Linked DNA regions of Microscilla marina ATCC 23134. The protein of the gene in region 2 interacts with the protein of the main gene of each other region in a pairwise test. Links are inferred from orthologs where the notes say so. Each region holds a gene or a part of one and is shown on either strand. Other genes may lie near its edges. The genes, in order: leuS and ligA.

Region 1 (8,779 bases), on a different replicon or contig from region 2:
TACATCCAAGCAGGTGGTTACAGGTACTATGTTCTCTATGGGGAAGTCAGTATATATGAACCGACAGCACCCACAATGGAAGCAAGGGTTAGAAAAACTGATTGAGCAAATTCAACAAGTAGTAGAACAAGAAGGTGCCAGCAAACTTATTTTAAGGGATTTTGACCAGACCGAGAGCGAAGATCTAAAAGATATGATGCTTGAGTTAGGGCTCATTGCCTACCAACTGCCCAACAACTGTGTAGTAGAGCATGTCAACTGGAACAGCCAAGAAGAATACTTGCAAACTTTGAGCAGTAAGTACCGCTATAGCCTACGCAAAGAAATTTTAAAATATACCGATCAATTTGACGTAAGGTTTGACAAGCCTACCACCGAACCAGAAAAGCGTACTTGCTTTGAGCTATACAAAAATGTATTTGACAAAGCCTTGGAAATGAACGTGTTTGAACTGCCTTATGCAGTGTTTGAAATGATGTATAATGATCCCAATTATGACATCATTCGTTTGTATCTCAAAGGCAGCGATGAAGTAGTAGGTGTATTGTTTAGTTACCGCAATGGCAGCAGGTATAATGCGTTGGCAGTAGGTTTAAATTATGAGTATGTACGTACCCACAATACTTATAAGCAAATCCTATATCAATCGGTGTTGAGAGCCAATGCACTGGGTTGCATTACCCTTGACCTGGCCTTTACTGCCGAGCTTGAAAAAAAGAAAGTGGGCGCTACGGTCAAGCCTGTGTATGCTTTTGTACAAGCTGCCGAACACCTTAGCCACGCTATATTAGAAACCATTCAGTAGGTAGTATAGGGGCAAGCCCTTAGATACTGAGACATCTACTGATTTTATAGTGCATTGATTTTTAAAGGCTTATAAAATCGGTAGATGGAAGAAATACTAAAAAGCAGGAATTATTTCCTGCTTTTTATGCTGAAGCATATTTAGCCAATATTCTCTAAAGCCTGTTTGGGGGGCAAAATGTTCACTTTCTTTGAGCTGGTAAAAGCAATTGGGCTCAGATTTTAATAAAAAGTAATCTTACAATTAGGCAAAGCAGCCTGAAGCGCCTCTACGTCTTGTTGGTCAAGATCATTCTCGCTTATATCAAGAATAGTCAATTGATTGAAAGCCTTCAGTTCTTCAGTAGAAGTAATTTTATTGTTCTGTAGCTTGAGCGATTGTAACTTGCGTAGATTGACCAAAGGTGAAATATCTTCAATGCGATTATTGCTTAGGTTAAGTTCTGTAATTTTATCCAGTTTACCCAGTGTATTGATATTACTTACCTTATTATTGTTCAAATTGAGTTTTTGTAAACTGTGCATTTTCTCAAAAATGACAGTATCTGTGATTTGATTATGGCTCAAATCTACCTTCTCAAGGTGAGTCAAATCTTGTACAAAGCTGGCATCTATCAAGTACTTACGAGTTATGCTTAGTTCGGCATTGTACAAAAATGCTTTGAGTTTATTCTGCATGATAGAAACATTGTACAATGATAATATTTCTAAATTAGTAAACCCTTTTAATATCCTCAACACCTTAGAATCTATCTTTTTGATAGATATGTAGACCACATTTTTCATCCCTGAGAGCTTCAGGTTTCCAAATGGCTGGTTCGTCACATTGGTGCTGAGCCGAAACTCCCCATCTAACTGAATAGCCCTGTCATAATACATCTCTTGCAAAAAAGCCTCGGTTTGCTCTATGCCATCAAAATTTCCATCCTTGATGAAAGCATCATTCTCGAAAGCCTCTAGCGCGAGAAAGTATTCCAGAATAGATTTATGCGAAAACTTATAACGCCCCTGTACGTCACGGTTGAGCAACGAACGACTTTTGAGCTCTAGTTCCTGGAGGTCAACCTCTTGTTGTCGGGCAAAGTGTAACACCTCATTACCCTCAATAAAAAAACCTTCTCGTTTTTTATGGTTTTCGTAAATGTTGTTGGCTATTACCCGCGAAAATTTATACAATTGTTCCTGGTACTCTTGCTTGCCCTTAGGGCGACGTTGCACCTCCCGGTGAATCCATTTTTTGATCAGCTCCTGGTAAATCTGGTAAGTACGTTCATATTTTTGACTACTTTCAATCAAGTCGTCTATATAGCTTAGCAGCATAGGGCGCACCATCAGATTGGGCGATTGTTTGACTATTTCTTCGGCTTTCTGTTGTTTTTTCTTTCTAAAGAAGGAATACTTCTTTTTGAGGTATTTTTTAATATCCAAGTCATCAAAGGGAGAAATATACAGTTTGCGAAAAACATATTCTCCGCCATTATCACCAAACTTAAGTACCCCTGTTTCTTTAGGCTCTTCTACCTCTGAGGGGAAAAACTGCGTGCGACAAGTGATGATGATTTCTTTGAAATCATTGGCTTTTTGCAAAATAAGCTTCAACCTCGATTGATAATCTTTGATGGCGTGATTGTCTTCATCAAATGCATCGAGCAACAAAATCGTTTTTTTTCGTTTGTGAGGTTGTATTTTGTCTATTTCTGTCAATGCATCGGGGTACCCCAAGGGAATAAGTTCAATATTATCTGCCCCATTTTTTTTTATATAAGTAGCATACAAGTTAATCATAAAAGTTGTCTTACCCATCCCAGAGTCTGCCATAATAATAAAGAAGCGGTCAGTCTGACTCTTGTTATTAAATACCTTATCCATAAAAAATGGAATCAGACTCTCCTTAGTAGCAAAAGCGTGTGTATGTCCAGGTTCGTGTTCTTTCGATGGTGCTATATTCTGGCATTGTGTGGGCACATAATATTCTGTGGCCTTTTTGATGTCATTGCGAGAATAAAAAGGGGCTAGTTGTTTTTGTAACTTCTTTTGTAATAAACTTCTAAATCCAAGCATAAGTCCTATTCTTTGCTGTATTCTCTTTGATGGTTATGATATAGTATGTTAAAAAAAATGCCAAAAAAAGATAAACCCCTCCTACAAATCGCAATTTTTGGCAATTACCAGTTTTGACACCCCACAATACGGGCTTCTCATGGAAAATCATAGATCAATCAAAAATCACTAATAAAAAGCTAAAAATGAAGTGCTTGAATAATTTTTATTTTAAAAACAAGTACCAATCTATAGGGAGGAAGCAAAAAGTTATATTAATCTGAGTTGATTTTAGTTTTTGCTGTACTTCAAAAAATGATCATAGTCATAACTAAGCAGGTTTTTAGATATATATGAGGTCTTTCAAGAAATTTTATACTACACAAGTTTTAAAATATGTCAGGTAGGACTAATATTTTTCTAAAAACCATGAAACAGTCTCATAAATCAAAAAAGCACCAGATAAAATTACCTGATGCCTTTTTTGAAAAATAAATTTATGCGAATTTTTTTCTAAGGAATGGTGTAAAAATAAAGTTCTATAGTAACGCCAAAATATTTTGTTGTCAGGAGAGGCAATATCCAGTGGATGTTGAGCCAGCCCTGCGGGACGGCGTCATAGCAGCGCTACGTCAAGTTTTTTTAACGAATTCTGTCAGCGAAATATGACGTTAAAAATGTAAATTTATTTTAGTACTATTCCTAATTAACCCAAGTTGCAGTATATAAACTGTAAAAACTTAACTTCCAGCTATTTATATATTTCAGGTGCGAATATAACTGGCACTTGAAGCTTGTACCTCGCAACTTCAATTAATTAACTACCCTATTAGCGCTGTGGACTTCCATCTGCCGATTTTATAAACCGCTAAAAATCAACGTCCTATAAAACCGGTAAGTTGCTTGTAGAGCAGCGTCAAACTTGAAGCTTATCGCTAAAAGCACCGATGTGCATCGGCATCTAAGGACTTGAGGCTGTAGAAGCTATCGACTGAATACTGTCAACTACTATATCACTACATTTACAATGCGCTTGGGTACCACGATTACTTTTTTAGGTGCTTTGCCCTCTAACCACTTCTGTACAATCTCATTGGCAAGTACTTGTTTCTCTATATCACCCTTAGGCATATCTAAAGGCACATTAATAGTGGTACGTTTCTTACCATTGATAGAGATAGGGTATTCAAACGAACTCTCTTGCAAATACTTCTCATTGTGTGTAGGAAAGTCAGCCAAATGAATACTGGTTACGTGTCCCATTTTTGCCCAAAGCTCTTCAGCAATGTGAGGGGCATAAGGAGCTGCAATCAATAATAAATTCTCCAGAATCTCGTGCTTGTTACACTTCGCATCGGTCAATTCATTCACACAAATCATCAAGGTACTTACTGGAGTATTAAAAGAAAAACGTTCCAGGTCTTCTGTTACCCGCTTGATAGCCTTATGTATAATTTTTTGTTCAGCATCGGTAGATGTCCCCTGGGTAGTATCAAACTCCCCTTGATCGTCAAAACTATGGAACAAACGCCACATCTTTCTGAAAAACTTATGTACCCCATCAATCCCTTTAGTATCCCAGGGCTTTGACTGTTCCAATGGACCCAGGAACATTTCATAACAACGCAAAGTATCAGCACTGTAGTCCGCAATTACATCGTCAGGATTAATGGCATTATGATAACGTTTCCCCATTTTTTCTACCCTGCGGTCGCAGTAAAAACTACCATCAGCATCGGCTACAAATGTGGCATTTTTAAAATCTTCTGGTTTCCATTCACGTAGCACATTCAAGTCAAGTGTATCTTCACCCGTCAGCGCTTTCACTGTTACATGAATTTCTACCAAGTCTTCAGCCTTATATGTGCCCTTTTGTTTGGCAGATATATATTTACTGGCATCTTCTTTTAACCTGTAGATAATCGCCGAATTACCCTGGATCATTCCTTGGTTAATCAGCTTTTTAAAAGGCTCACCATAAGGCAAGAAACCACGGTCGTTGAGAAAGTGTGCCCAAAAGCGCGCATACAACAAATGTCCCACGGCATGTTCGGTACCTCCAATATATAAATCTACCTGATTCCAGTAAGCAGCTTTTTCTTTATTTACAAACTCTTCTGCATTTTGGGCATCCATATAACGGGCAAAATACCACGAAGATCCTGCCCAACCTGGCATGGTCGTCAACTCGTAAGGATATTGTCCCTGATACAACCAGCCCTTGGCCCTGCCCAAAGGAGGGTCTCCATCAGCTGTAGGTTTATATTCGCTTATTTCGGGTAGAGTCAAAGGCAACTCTTCCTCTTTAATCATATAAGGCAGGTCATTTTTAAAATAAGCTGGTACAGGTTCTCCCCAATAACGTTGGCGGCTAAATACTGCATCACGCAAACGAAAGTTTACCTTACCTTTGCCGGTGTCATCTGCTTCAGCTTTTTTTATCACTGCCTGAATAGCCTCCAGACAAGTCATTCCGTTCAAAAAGCCCGAATTAATCATGACATCGTCTTTGGTAGGGTTCGCCTCCACTACTTCACCTTTTTCATCCAACCGAGTACTTTTTACTACAGCAGTTACTGGCAGGTTAAAATGGCGGGCAAAACGGAAGTCGCGTTCATCGCCTCCTGGTACCGCCATTACTACGCCAGTACCATACCCAGCCAAAACATAGTCGGCTACCCATAAAGGGGCTTTCTCGCCCGAAATAGGGTTCATCACATACGAACCAGTAAATACACCAGACACTCGCTTCACCTCACTTTGGCGTTCACGTTCCGAACGGTTTTTAGCCATTTCTACATAAGCTTCTACTTCAGCCTTTTGCTCAGGAGTAGTCAATTGTGCTACCAAATCGTGTTCAGGAGCCATCACCATAAAGGTTACTCCATAGATAGTGTCGGGGCGGGTAGTAAAACAGGTCAAAGTAACCTCATGTCCATCTACTTTAAAGTCCATTTCGGCACCGTGTGACTTACCAATCCAGTTGCGTTGCATTTCTTTCAAAGGGTCAGACCATTCTATTTTATCCAATCCTTGCAACAAGCGATCGGCATATGCAGTAATGCGCATAGACCATTGCTTCATTTTTTTGCGTTCTACCGGGTGGCCACCACGTTCCGATACACCGTCTTTAATTTCATCGTTTGCCAATACTGTTCCCAAGGCTGGACACCAGTTTACTACTGAGTCTGCCACATACGTCAGGCGGTATTGCAACGATATTTTATATTTTTCTTCTTCAGTAAAAGCCTTCCATTCTTCTGCTGTAAACTCAACCACGTCTTCGTCGCAAGCCGCATTGATAGATTGATTGCCAGTTTGCTCAAAAGCCGCATACAAGGTATCAATAGCTTCGGCTTTATTGGTGTCATAATTAAACCAAGAGTTAAACAGTTGCATAAAAATCCACTGAGTCCACTGATAGTACTCAGGGCTGGAAGTCTGTATTTCACGACTCCAGTCAAAGCAAAACCCTAGTTTTGATAACTGACTTTTGAAAGTCGCAATGTTTTGTTCAGTAGTAACGGCAGGGTGTTGTCCTGTATCAATGGCATGTTGTTCGGCGGGTAAACCAAATGAATCGAACCCCATAGGGTGCAGCACATTAAACCCTTTCATTCTTTTATAACGTGCCATAATATCTGACGCAGTATAGCCGAGGGGGTGCCCTATGTGCAAACCTTTGCCCGATGGGTAAGGAAACATGTCCAAAGTATAATATTTTGGCTTGTTATGATCTATCTCTGTTTTGTAAACATTATTTTGTTGCCAGTATTCCTGCCATTTAGGTTCTATTTGTTTGGGATCGTACACCATTGGTTTTGAACTTTTTTCTTAGAGTATGTTTAAAGCGTTATCCGGGAGCATTGATGCTGAGGTGATATGTTTGATGGGCAAAAACCCTGACACATCATTTATTGTTTCATCATACATTACCCCACAATAGAGGATAATTTTTGTAAAAACTAAAGATTCGTTTACAAAATTAGAAATTTTTTGAAAGCGGTCATTAATCCTTTGCTATTATTGTAGTAAGCTTGGGCAAAAAAAAACTTTGGCGAGCCACAAAAAAAAGGAGATTACACAAGTAGTATTACTTATGAAATTAGCCACTGAGTAGAAGCTTTTTTGAGTATTAATACTTAAAAATTTTAACTATATGATATTTGAGTATAATAAAACCAAGATGGCTTGTGAGGCAAGTGTTTGTATAAGTTGTGTGTTTAATGATGAATATTTGCCGTTTTAGCTTGGATATAGATACTTAATTTCGTTACTTAAATTTTAATTATTCCAAGTTTAATGTTTTTTGAAAGCTAAAGATAGACAAAGGATAGACAATACCTTGTAAAACTCATAAAAAAGGCTATTTTGTTTGTATTCAAGGGTTTATAACTTCTTAAACAAATGATTATAATAATCTAAGGATTGTTCGTATAGGCTTTTTAGCTTGATAAATATTTTATAATTTTGGGCTTTAAATTAAACATTACACTAACCCTTAACTCTGCTATTAAAACAATGAATAAAGTCAAGAGCAGGCAGCAGATTGCCGAGGAATATGGCGTTTGCCGCAAAACTTTGTACAATTGGTTAAAACAAGAGAATATAAAACTTAAACATCGACTTGTTTCTCCAAAAGAACAAAAAGAGATTTATGACAAGCTCGGGATGCCCAATGAGTTAAACTACATTTAGTAGTTCGCAGCTATGTAAAGCATTGGAGAATCAACCAAAAAATGTAAGTTGTGTGGTTATTTTACTAAAGCATTTATCAGAAATACAAATAGCTTAACCCTAATCACATCAGGCACACACAACTAATTTTTTACAAAGATCTTTTGTTCAACGGTTGAGTGAAAGATCTATATCTTGAATACACATTACTTTTATCAAGCCACCAAACACTGTAGTAACTTTGGTAGATAGAATTATTTTGCTACCATGTGTTGTTTACAGCGTTTTCCGCTTTTTTATGTCCTACACAAAACCAATAACCATTTTTTCCTTACCTCCCAAATATCACTTCATTACCTTGTAAAAGATCAGCTGCTAACAAACTTTGAGAAATAGACCAACTAGAAATGTTCGAATGAGGCAGACTATTTTTATATTTAGCGCACTCTTAGGCAGGTTTTCTCAGGCTTACCCACCATTACCCGGTCTTACACGCTGTATTTACCTACTTTTGTATCAATCAATCTCTAAACTCTTGAAAAAGCATAAAGTGTGATATACCTTTTTTATGCTAAGAGTGATTTTGAAGTGTAACAATGTTTAGCATAACGCAGGAGTAACTTTATAGTACAAGTTCATTTTAAAAGTATACTCACAAACTAAAAAGCTGGCAGTTGTTTATAGGCTGCCAACTTTTTTTAAAATATTGTATTTTCAGTACCAGTTATGATCGAAACAGTTGGTTAGTTGAACCCGGTAGTAGGGGCGAAACTGACTATATACCTGACTCGATAAATAGTAGTTGTTTAAAACAAAAAGCCAGCGTAGTAACTGGCTTTTTGTATTTTGTACCCATAGCCCTTTCTTTACTTGCCATTGATAAAGGCTTATCTTTAACTTCTGATGAGTTATAAAGTGTAGCAGGACTGCCCCGCTTTATGAGCATACAAAACCAATCATTCACTTCTCCTCTTATTTGAACCTATCTGATTGTTGTATTTGAGGTGGTAATTGTTGTACTTTTTTTATGCACCTCTTGTTTTACCCATAAGTTCAATTTTTTTCAACATAAGTCCAAGTTGCTTTCCCGGCTTTTTCGGTCTTTTGTAGCACAATAACCAAACAACTCACCCCAATAAAAATGGTACCGACATGGAGTTAAAGGCGTGTAATATTGGGGTACTTAACTTTAACATATTTATCAGAAAAAGCGATTGCCGAAAAGCTGTATAAAAGAGTAGGCATCACTAAACATAAC
Region 2 (8,339 bases):
TAGCAAAAAATATACTTAAAAAAAAGAATCTAAGTTGTGTATAGGCAAAATACATACAAGTACTTGTTTTGAGCTAGAACCTTTGGTATCAAAACTTCAAAGGTTTGTTTATTTTATTTGTTGATAAAAAATTAACCACTTTCATACAATGAAAAACTCATATTGGCTGGCATTTTTGATAGTGCTTTGTCTCAGCGCCTGCAACAAATCGCCCGTGGTGATTAACATCTCCCAAGAACAAATTCAAAAAGCCTTAGACAAAAAAATTCCCTACCAAAAAAACGCAATTATAGCCAAAGTAGCTTTTACAGACCCTAAAGTAAGCATTAGTGCAAATAAAATTTTTGTAGAGATGTCTTTTGGTGGCAATGCCTGGAAAAAATCTATTCAAGGGCAAGTTGGTGTAGTAGGAAGAGTGGCTTACAAACAAGATAAAAAGGCTTTTTACCTTAAGGAATTTGATATTTTGAAAATAGATGCAGGGAATGTAAAAGAAGCCGAAAAAAAGAGGTTGGTGAAGGTATTCAAAAAAGCCATGGCTGCCTATCTTGCCAGTTTTCCGGTATACAAACTCAAGAAAAAAGACTACAAACAAAACATTGCTCGAATGTTATTAAAAGACTTAAAAACAGTAGGCGACAAGTTGGTAGTTACCTTGAGTTTTTAAGGGTAAAAAAATGGCAAGGTTGAAGAAAACTTTAACCTTGCCATTGTATCTGTAAATATTATGAAAAGCGAACTCATCTAATCAAACAACCCCGGAGTAGGGTTTACTGATTTGGCAGTAGGAGTGGCTTGTGGTGGTCCACCAACCATCTGGACAAACTCATCTTCAGAGATCATTGTTACATCCAGTTTTTTTGCTTTATCTAGCTTCGATGGCCCCATTTTATCTCCTGCAATCAGGTAATCCAGTTTTTTTGAGATAGACGAAACCACCTTGCCTCCGTTGGCTTCTATTTTTTGCTTGATCTCGTCGCGGCTAAACTGTTGAAAAGTACCCGATACCACAAAAGTTTTTCCATCCAGTTTATCACTGTCCTTTTGCAGCACAGGAGTATTGTCTTCAAACTGTAGTCCGGCTGCCTTCAGACGGTTAATCACGTCAAGGTTTTCGGTATCTTTAAAATGCTCAATCAAACTATCTGCAATGCGTCCTCCTATATCTTCTACTGCCACCAGCTCATCGTGCGATGCCTTTTGAATAGCCTCCATTGTTTTAAAATGAACTGCGAGCTTTTGTGCTACAGTTTTACCCACAAACCTGATCCCCAAACCATATAACACCCTGGCAAAGGAAATACTTTTCGACTGCTTGAGTCCTTCTATCAGGTTATGTGCCGACTTTTCGCCAAAACGATCCAGCGAAAGCAATTGCTTAAGTGTCAAGTCATACAAATCCGCTACATTTTTCACCAAGCCTTTCTCAAACAGTTGATTAATTGTTTCGCCGCCCATACTGTCTATATCCAACGCGTTACGTTGAATAAAGTGCTCAATGCGTCCTTTGATCTGAGGAGGGCAGCCCTTTTCGTTGGGGCAATAATGATTGGCTTCGCCATCTTTACGCACCAGCGCAGTACCACATTCGGGGCAATGGTCGATAAACTTAACTGCCTGAGCATTGGCTGCACGTTTGGTTAAGTCAACTCCTGTTACTTTAGGAATAATTTCGCCTCCTTTTTCTACAAATACTGTATCGTTTTCGTGCAATTGCAAACGGCTCTCTATTTCGTCGGCATTGTGCAACGACGCGCGTTTTACGGTGGTACCTGCCAATTGTACTGGAGTAAGTTCAGCCACTGGAGTAACCGACCCTGTACGCCCTACCTGGTAAGTAATAGAGTTAAGTACAGTAGATACGCTCTCGGCTTTGTATTTATAAGCTATAGCCCAACGAGGGCTTTTAGAGGTAAAACCAAGTTGCTCCTGTAGGTCAATATCATTTACCTTAATTACTACTCCATCAGTGTCTACAGGTAAGTTTTTGCGCTCTTTTTCCCAGTGGTTTACATACTCCATTACTGCATCAATGCCTGTACACCTTTTATAAGTAGGCGATACATGAAAGCCCCAGCTTTCTACCGCTTTTATTGCCTCTTCATGGGTTTTGTAAGGAAGATTATCGCCTAATAAAAAATAGAGGTAAGCATCTAGTTTACGCTTTGCCACCTCTGCGGAGTCTTGTAACTTCATCGTGCCTGATGCGGTATTTCTAGGGTTAGCATACAAGTCTTTGCCTTCTTTGACTCGTTGTGCGTTTATTGCTTCAAACACCTTGTTAGGCATAAAAACCTCACCCCTTACCTCAAAGTTAGCCGGAAAGCTATTGCCTTGAATGCTAATAGGTACTGTTCTGATTGTTCTGGCATTGGCAGTTACATCATCTCCTTGTACCCCATCGCCACGAGTAGCTGCTGTTACCAACTTCCCGTTTTCGTAAGTCAGGCTGATTGATACCCCATCAAACTTTAATTCACAGATATATTCTATTTCTTTATCGTCACCCAGGAGCTTTTTTAGGCGCTTATCAAAATCAAGCAAGTCATCTTTCGAGTAGGTGTTGCCCAGCGACAACATACGATAGCGGTGTTTGATTGTAGGAAAATCTTTGGTGATAGTCCCACCTACCCTTTGTGACGGAGAATCATCTTTTTTGAATTGAGGAAACTTTTCCTCAAGATCAATCAATTCTTCCAGTAATTTATCAAACTTATAATCTGTTACTACAGATACGTGTTTTTGATAATACATGTAGTTGTAATGGTGTAAGTCTTTCGACAATTCCCTGATGCGCTCTTGAGCTTCTTGATTAGTCATTAATATCTACAATTGGTTGGTCAATAATTTGCTAAAAATACGGATTATATTTATAAAATAAATCTCCATCAGCCAAAAAAAAGCCAGTATTACATAGGGAAACCATGTGATAAAAATAGGAGGAATCAAGTTGAGCAAGTAAAACAACAAATTACATTTTAATAGGTAAGGTTTACTTGGTAGATTTGCAAATATGCCCTAAGATAAAAGAGGGAATGCAGGAAAAGTTACATAAGAAGTATGCTATGCCAAAACCAATAGATACTTTGTGTTTGAAAATGTAACTTTGTTTAATAACCAGTTGAAAATTAAAACCCTACAATCAAATTATAATATAATACTATATAATGACCAGGATATATATCTGTATACTACTATTATCCTTCTCTTTTACCACCAGCCAATCTCAACCAGCCAATAAACTCAATACTAAAGCGCATTTCTTTGTCCACAATATGCAACCTGACAGTGCTTTGGTATACTATCAAAAGTTAGCAGCTATTTATAAAAATGAAGCCCCCAAACAGTACTACTTTACTGAGGCAAAAATAGCCGAACAATTGATTAATTTAAGGAAGTATACCCAGGCAAAACGCTTACTTGACCAACAGTTGAGGGCATCAGTCCACCTTTTTAATCCAGAGGTAGAAGCCCGACTATTGCAAAGCCTGGCAAAATTGGCGTATGCTCAAAAACATTACAAAGTAGGCTTCAGGCTTTGTGAGAAAGCCGAAAAAGCATATCAAAGCGTTGAGGCTATTACTTTAGACAAAATAGATCTTCATGTACTCAAGGCCGATTTTGTGTCTCGTTTGGCATACTTTGATCAATCATTGAGCTTGATTGATACTTGTATGGCCACTTTACAAACCCATCGCCCCGAGTCTGTGCGTGTAGCATACTTGCGAGTGAAACTATACGCTATACAGTCTTTTATAGAGCTAGGGGGAAAGTTAGCTTTTGACAAATCTCTGGAAACTTGCTACAAATCACTCAAACTGTTAAAGCGTTTGCCAACGACCAAACAGAACCTGTACTGGCAATCAAGGTTTATATATAGGCAAGGGCTCATTTACAAAAACCAGCAAAAGTTTTCTTTAGCATACCAGTATTACAGGGTAGCCTTACAGTTGAACAAACAGGTTTTTGGAAATACTCATCAAGAAGTAGCTTCTAGTCTTTTGCAAATAGGGAGACTATACGCTATGCACGCTGCCAAAAAATACTCGCTTGGTAGGCAAAGGGCAATAACTGACAAACCCATAAAGTACCCTGAGTTGGACTCGGCGTTTGTTTACTACCGTCAAAGTTTGAAGCTGTACAAAAAAAAGAACACTTGTTTTAAAGAGCAAATAGGCAGGATTTATAGCAATTTGGCCTACTTGTATACCCATATCCGAAAGTATGAGCAAGCTGAAGAGTACTTCCAACATTCGTATGAAATTTTAAGCAAAGTGTACGGAAAAACACATCCCGAAATGGTGCCTCTTTATAACTATTGGGGAGCATTGGTTTGTGTATTAAAAAAATATAGCCAACAGTTAGAAATTTTACATAAAGGTCTGTTGTCTAATGCAAAAAACTTCAATAACAAAGATATTTTTGTAGCACCACCTGTCAAAGATTATTATCACCCGGGCTATTTTCATGCCTTTTGTACGAGCAAGGCAATGGCGTTTGCCAATCGGTCGGGAGACTTGAAAGACTTAAAAGCATCTCTATATCATTTTGAAGTAGCCGATTCATTGATTAAGCATTGCAGAAATAGGGTTTTTCGTAAACAAAGTCATCTTTTTACGGCTTCCTTGATTAACCAGGCGAATATAGGGATACAGGGTAAAAGCGCAGTATACACCTGTAGCCAACTATACCGTCAAACCAAAAAAGCAAAATACCTTGAGAAAGCTTTCTATTTTATTGAACGCGGCAACTCTAGTTTTTTAATGCAGGCTTTGGCTGAAGCTGAAGCTAAAAAAATAAGTGATATTCCTCGCAAATTGCTTGACAAAGAACGTTCGCTCAGAAAACAGATAGTATATTATGAGCATAAGCAAGGGCAAAACAAGCAAGATTCTTTGGTTAGGCTAAATATGGACTATGAAACGCTGATCGCTCAATTAGAAAAAGAATACCCTCGTTATGCCCAATTAAAATTAGATGTGAAACAAGTAACGATTCAGCAACTTCAGCAAAGTATGCCTGCACAAACTGCTACATTAATGTACACATTTGGTGTACAAAGCAATAACTACGTATTTGTAATTACTAAAAATACTGCCCAACTTGTGCTGCTTCCTAAAGCTGCCAATATTCAGGCTGCCATTAGCCATTACTATAACCAACTGTCAAGCGAGAAGCGTTTACGTAACTTTGCTCCTGCAAGTTATCAAGGGTACAAGGCGCTATTCAAACCCGCAGAAAAATACTTAAAGGGAATCCGAAAATTAGTGGTGATAGCTCCTTCCCTCGAGAACATTCCTTTTGAGGCAATGATTACTCAATTGCCCAAGAGCCTACAACAAGATGATTTTTCTAAGCTCAACTACTTGGGCAAACATTACCAGATCAGTTACCACTACTCAGCAACGCTCTGGTACAAAGCAATCAACCAAGTTGTTGAACAAACAGTTGCCCCTGAGCTACACTTTTTGGCTTTTGCCCCGTTTAGTGTTGGCAAGGGAGCAGTTTTTAATACCATTCGTGGTGCTAATGACTATTTGCCCGAAAGTGGATTAGAAGTCAAGTCTATTTACAATGTCTTTAAGTCTAAGAATTTATCTGCTGAGGTAAGTCTGGCAAAAGCGGCAACTAAAGATTATTTTATCCAAAAAGTAAAAACTGCTCATATTGTACACATAGCCAGTCATAGTGAAGCAAACACCCAGCATGTGGGGCTGGCAAAAATTCACTTTGCCGAATTTAATCACCAAAACCAAAATTTTTCGGGTTGTTTGTTAGCAAGTGAAGTATACAACCTGGAGCTGAATGCCGATTTGTTGGTGTTGAGTAGTTGTGAATCGGGAGTAGGTAAGTTGATAGAAGGTGAAGGAGTTTTTTCGTTGGCGCGTAGTTTTTTATATGCCGGAGCCCGCAATATTGTATTCTCTCTCTGGGAGATAGACGATTACTACACCAGAGAACTCATGGTGATTTTTTATCAACAGTTCTTGACCCATTCCATGAGTTATTCACGGGCATTACAAATTGCTCAGCAAAAAATGGTGGCTAAAGGGGTACACCCTAAGCATTGGTCGGGTATTGTCATGATTGGAAAGTAGTCTATACCAATGCTTGTATGAGTTGTTTTATTTGGGGCAATATGTCACCGCTTGTGCCCCTAAGCACTAGCTTATCAGGCTCACTAGTTGCCATATCTGTAAAGGCACTGTCAGCAATATTTATATCTACCAGGCTACTCCCACGATAAGTAGCAGTAGAGGCGATATGATGGGGAAGGTTAGTAGCGCCCGATGTACCCACAACAAATAGTACCCCAGTATTGAGTGCTGCTTCTATGGCACTTTCTTGCTTGTAAAGTCGCTCGTTGTAATACTCATCAAACATCAATACATTGGGGCGCATCAAGCTACCACAGTCCGGACATTTGAGTTGTTCCCACTGTTGAGTGATCATTTTGGCATCATAAGGAGCAGTACCTATGTCTAATGGAAAAGGGTAAACATCCATACTGCATTCTTCACTACACCTTACAGTTTCCATATTGCCGTGAATCTCAAGTACTTTTGCCTGAGTGTTGCCAGCCTTTATATGTAATCGGTCTATGTTTTGAGTAATGAGCCGAAAATTGTTGGGCAACAACACCTCAGTAGATGCCAACGCCAAGTGTCCGGCATTGGGCTGCAAATCTCTAAAGCTCACCTTACGGTACAAGACAAACTTCCAGACCTCTGCGGGGTTTTCTTTGAAAAAGCGTAGGGTGGCAAACTCTTCTGGTTTATAATTACGTGAACCTTCTACCCAAATACCATCAGTACCACGGTAGGTCGGTACGCCGCTTTCGGCAGAAATACCTGCCCCAGTCAAAAAAGTGATGAGTTTGTCCTGTGCTAATGCCTGAGCACACAAAAGCTTGATTTTTTCTAAAGTTTTTTCCATAAGTAAGGCAATGTTTCAACAATTATATAATTTTGAATGCACTATGTCTTTTACTTTTTAACTGCGTTAATTTTTTAGAACTAAAGTGCGATGTAAATAGGTAGTGTGATGGTTAAATATTGATTTTTGTGTTTTATTTAGAATAATATTTTGTGAAAACACATTTAAAACTTACACCCAAATATGCTAATCAGAATTGTAAGAATGACCTTTCAAGAAGACAAAGTACAAACCTTTGTTGATAACTTCGAGCAGATTAAACATAAGATAAGAGGCTTTGATGGATGCGAACATTTAGAGCTTTGGCGTGATGCCAACGACCCTAATATTTTTGTAACCTACAGTCATTGGCAGTCTGAAGAGCACCTCAATACCTACAGACATTCTGCATTATTTAAAGAAGTATGGGCGTATACCAAACCCCTGTTTGCAGCAAAAACAGCCGCTTTTTCGGTACTTAGGGTAGAAAAAGTATGACTTTTCACAAATTTTTAAAAAAAGTTTAATGATTTCTTGTTTGTAGGATTTCTTTTTTACTACCTTTGCAACGCAATAAAAAACAAGCCCAGGTGGCGGAATTGGTAGACGCGTTGGTCTCAAACACCAATGGTAGCAATACCGTGCCGGTTCGACTCCGGCCCTGGGTATTTTTTCTCTTGTAAAGTTTGGTATACTTTTCAAAAATACTACGTTTTCTTACATGTTGGTTGTACTCTTTAAGCTCTTTTGTAGCAAAAGAAAAAGTGTGTGTTGTCATCTATACTATAACACCGATTAAGAATAACCATACCTCAATTATTACTCACCTGTCAGAAGCTCTTCGCTTCATTCAAAACTAGGGAATTATATTATAAAACTTTCTACAATCTACTATTCCAAGTAGGAAGGTATTCTTGTGTAACTACACCTGCTCAAAATATTACCGTTTGTTAAGACTACTTTAACAAAGTGGTCTGCATTAATAGCCCAAATATATACCAAAGACATTCAAACAAAAATGACAAACCGGATTAATAAACAACGGTAATGTAGTGGTCCTTTCCTACATTTAAATAAAAAAGAAAGGGAGTTGCAAATTAGTATGCAATTTTATGTTATACATACTTATTCTTAAAGTTTTATTAAACGCTAATACCCAGTTTTCGTACGATTATGATCGTTTAATGTACATAATCGCAGAAAAGGAGAGCCGTTTTCAGTGCCAGGTAGTAGATCCTTATGGTATTACTTATGGCAAATATCAGGTGACAGATCACTTGATTGCAAAACACGGCTACAAAAGACCGATGACTTGCGAACAGCAAGACGAACTTATGCGTAAGTTAATTCAAATGTATGAGACCATGGGTCACCGTTACGAATTTACTTATCGCAGAGGCATTTGGCTTCATAAGACTAACTTG

What was found.
Region 1: the proteins of ligA (region 2) and leuS interact in binary tests that used the Escherichia coli proteins (3 or more experiments, as listed by UniProt). The link is inferred for Microscilla marina ATCC 23134 from one-to-one orthologs.

The regions. Positions count from the first base shown.
Region 1 is NZ_AAWS01000007.1:127,805-136,583, forward strand. The notes cover bases 3,653-7,045. They hold leuS (leucine--tRNA ligase), read right to left. Parts: upstream 6,661-7,045; coding sequence 3,853-6,660; downstream 3,653-3,852. Also shown: M23134_RS37695 (bifunctional aminotransferase class I/II-fold pyridoxal phosphate-dependent enzyme/GNAT family N-acetyltransferase), read left to right, coding at 1-805; M23134_RS07885 (leucine-rich repeat domain-containing protein), read right to left, coding at 1,027-2,865; M23134_RS40450 (helix-turn-helix domain-containing protein), read left to right, coding at 7,366-7,542.
Region 2 is NZ_AAWS01000021.1:55,379-63,717, forward strand. What follows is about bases 283-3,235. They hold ligA (NAD-dependent DNA ligase LigA), read right to left. Parts: upstream 2,821-3,235; coding sequence 745-2,820; downstream 283-744. Other genes in these bases: M23134_RS19525 (DUF1439 domain-containing protein), read left to right, coding at 283-667; M23134_RS19535 (CHAT domain-containing protein), read left to right, coding at 3,168-3,235. In the rest of the region: more of M23134_RS19525, read left to right, coding at 149-282; more of M23134_RS19535, read left to right, coding at 3,236-6,098; M23134_RS19540 (SIR2 family NAD-dependent protein deacylase), read right to left, coding at 6,100-6,936; M23134_RS19545 (putative quinol monooxygenase), read left to right, coding at 7,120-7,413; M23134_RS19555 (hypothetical protein), read left to right, coding at 8,028-8,339. UniProt on the Escherichia coli protein: DNA ligase that catalyzes the formation of phosphodiester linkages between 5'-phosphoryl and 3'-hydroxyl groups in double-stranded DNA using NAD as a coenzyme and as the energy source for the reaction.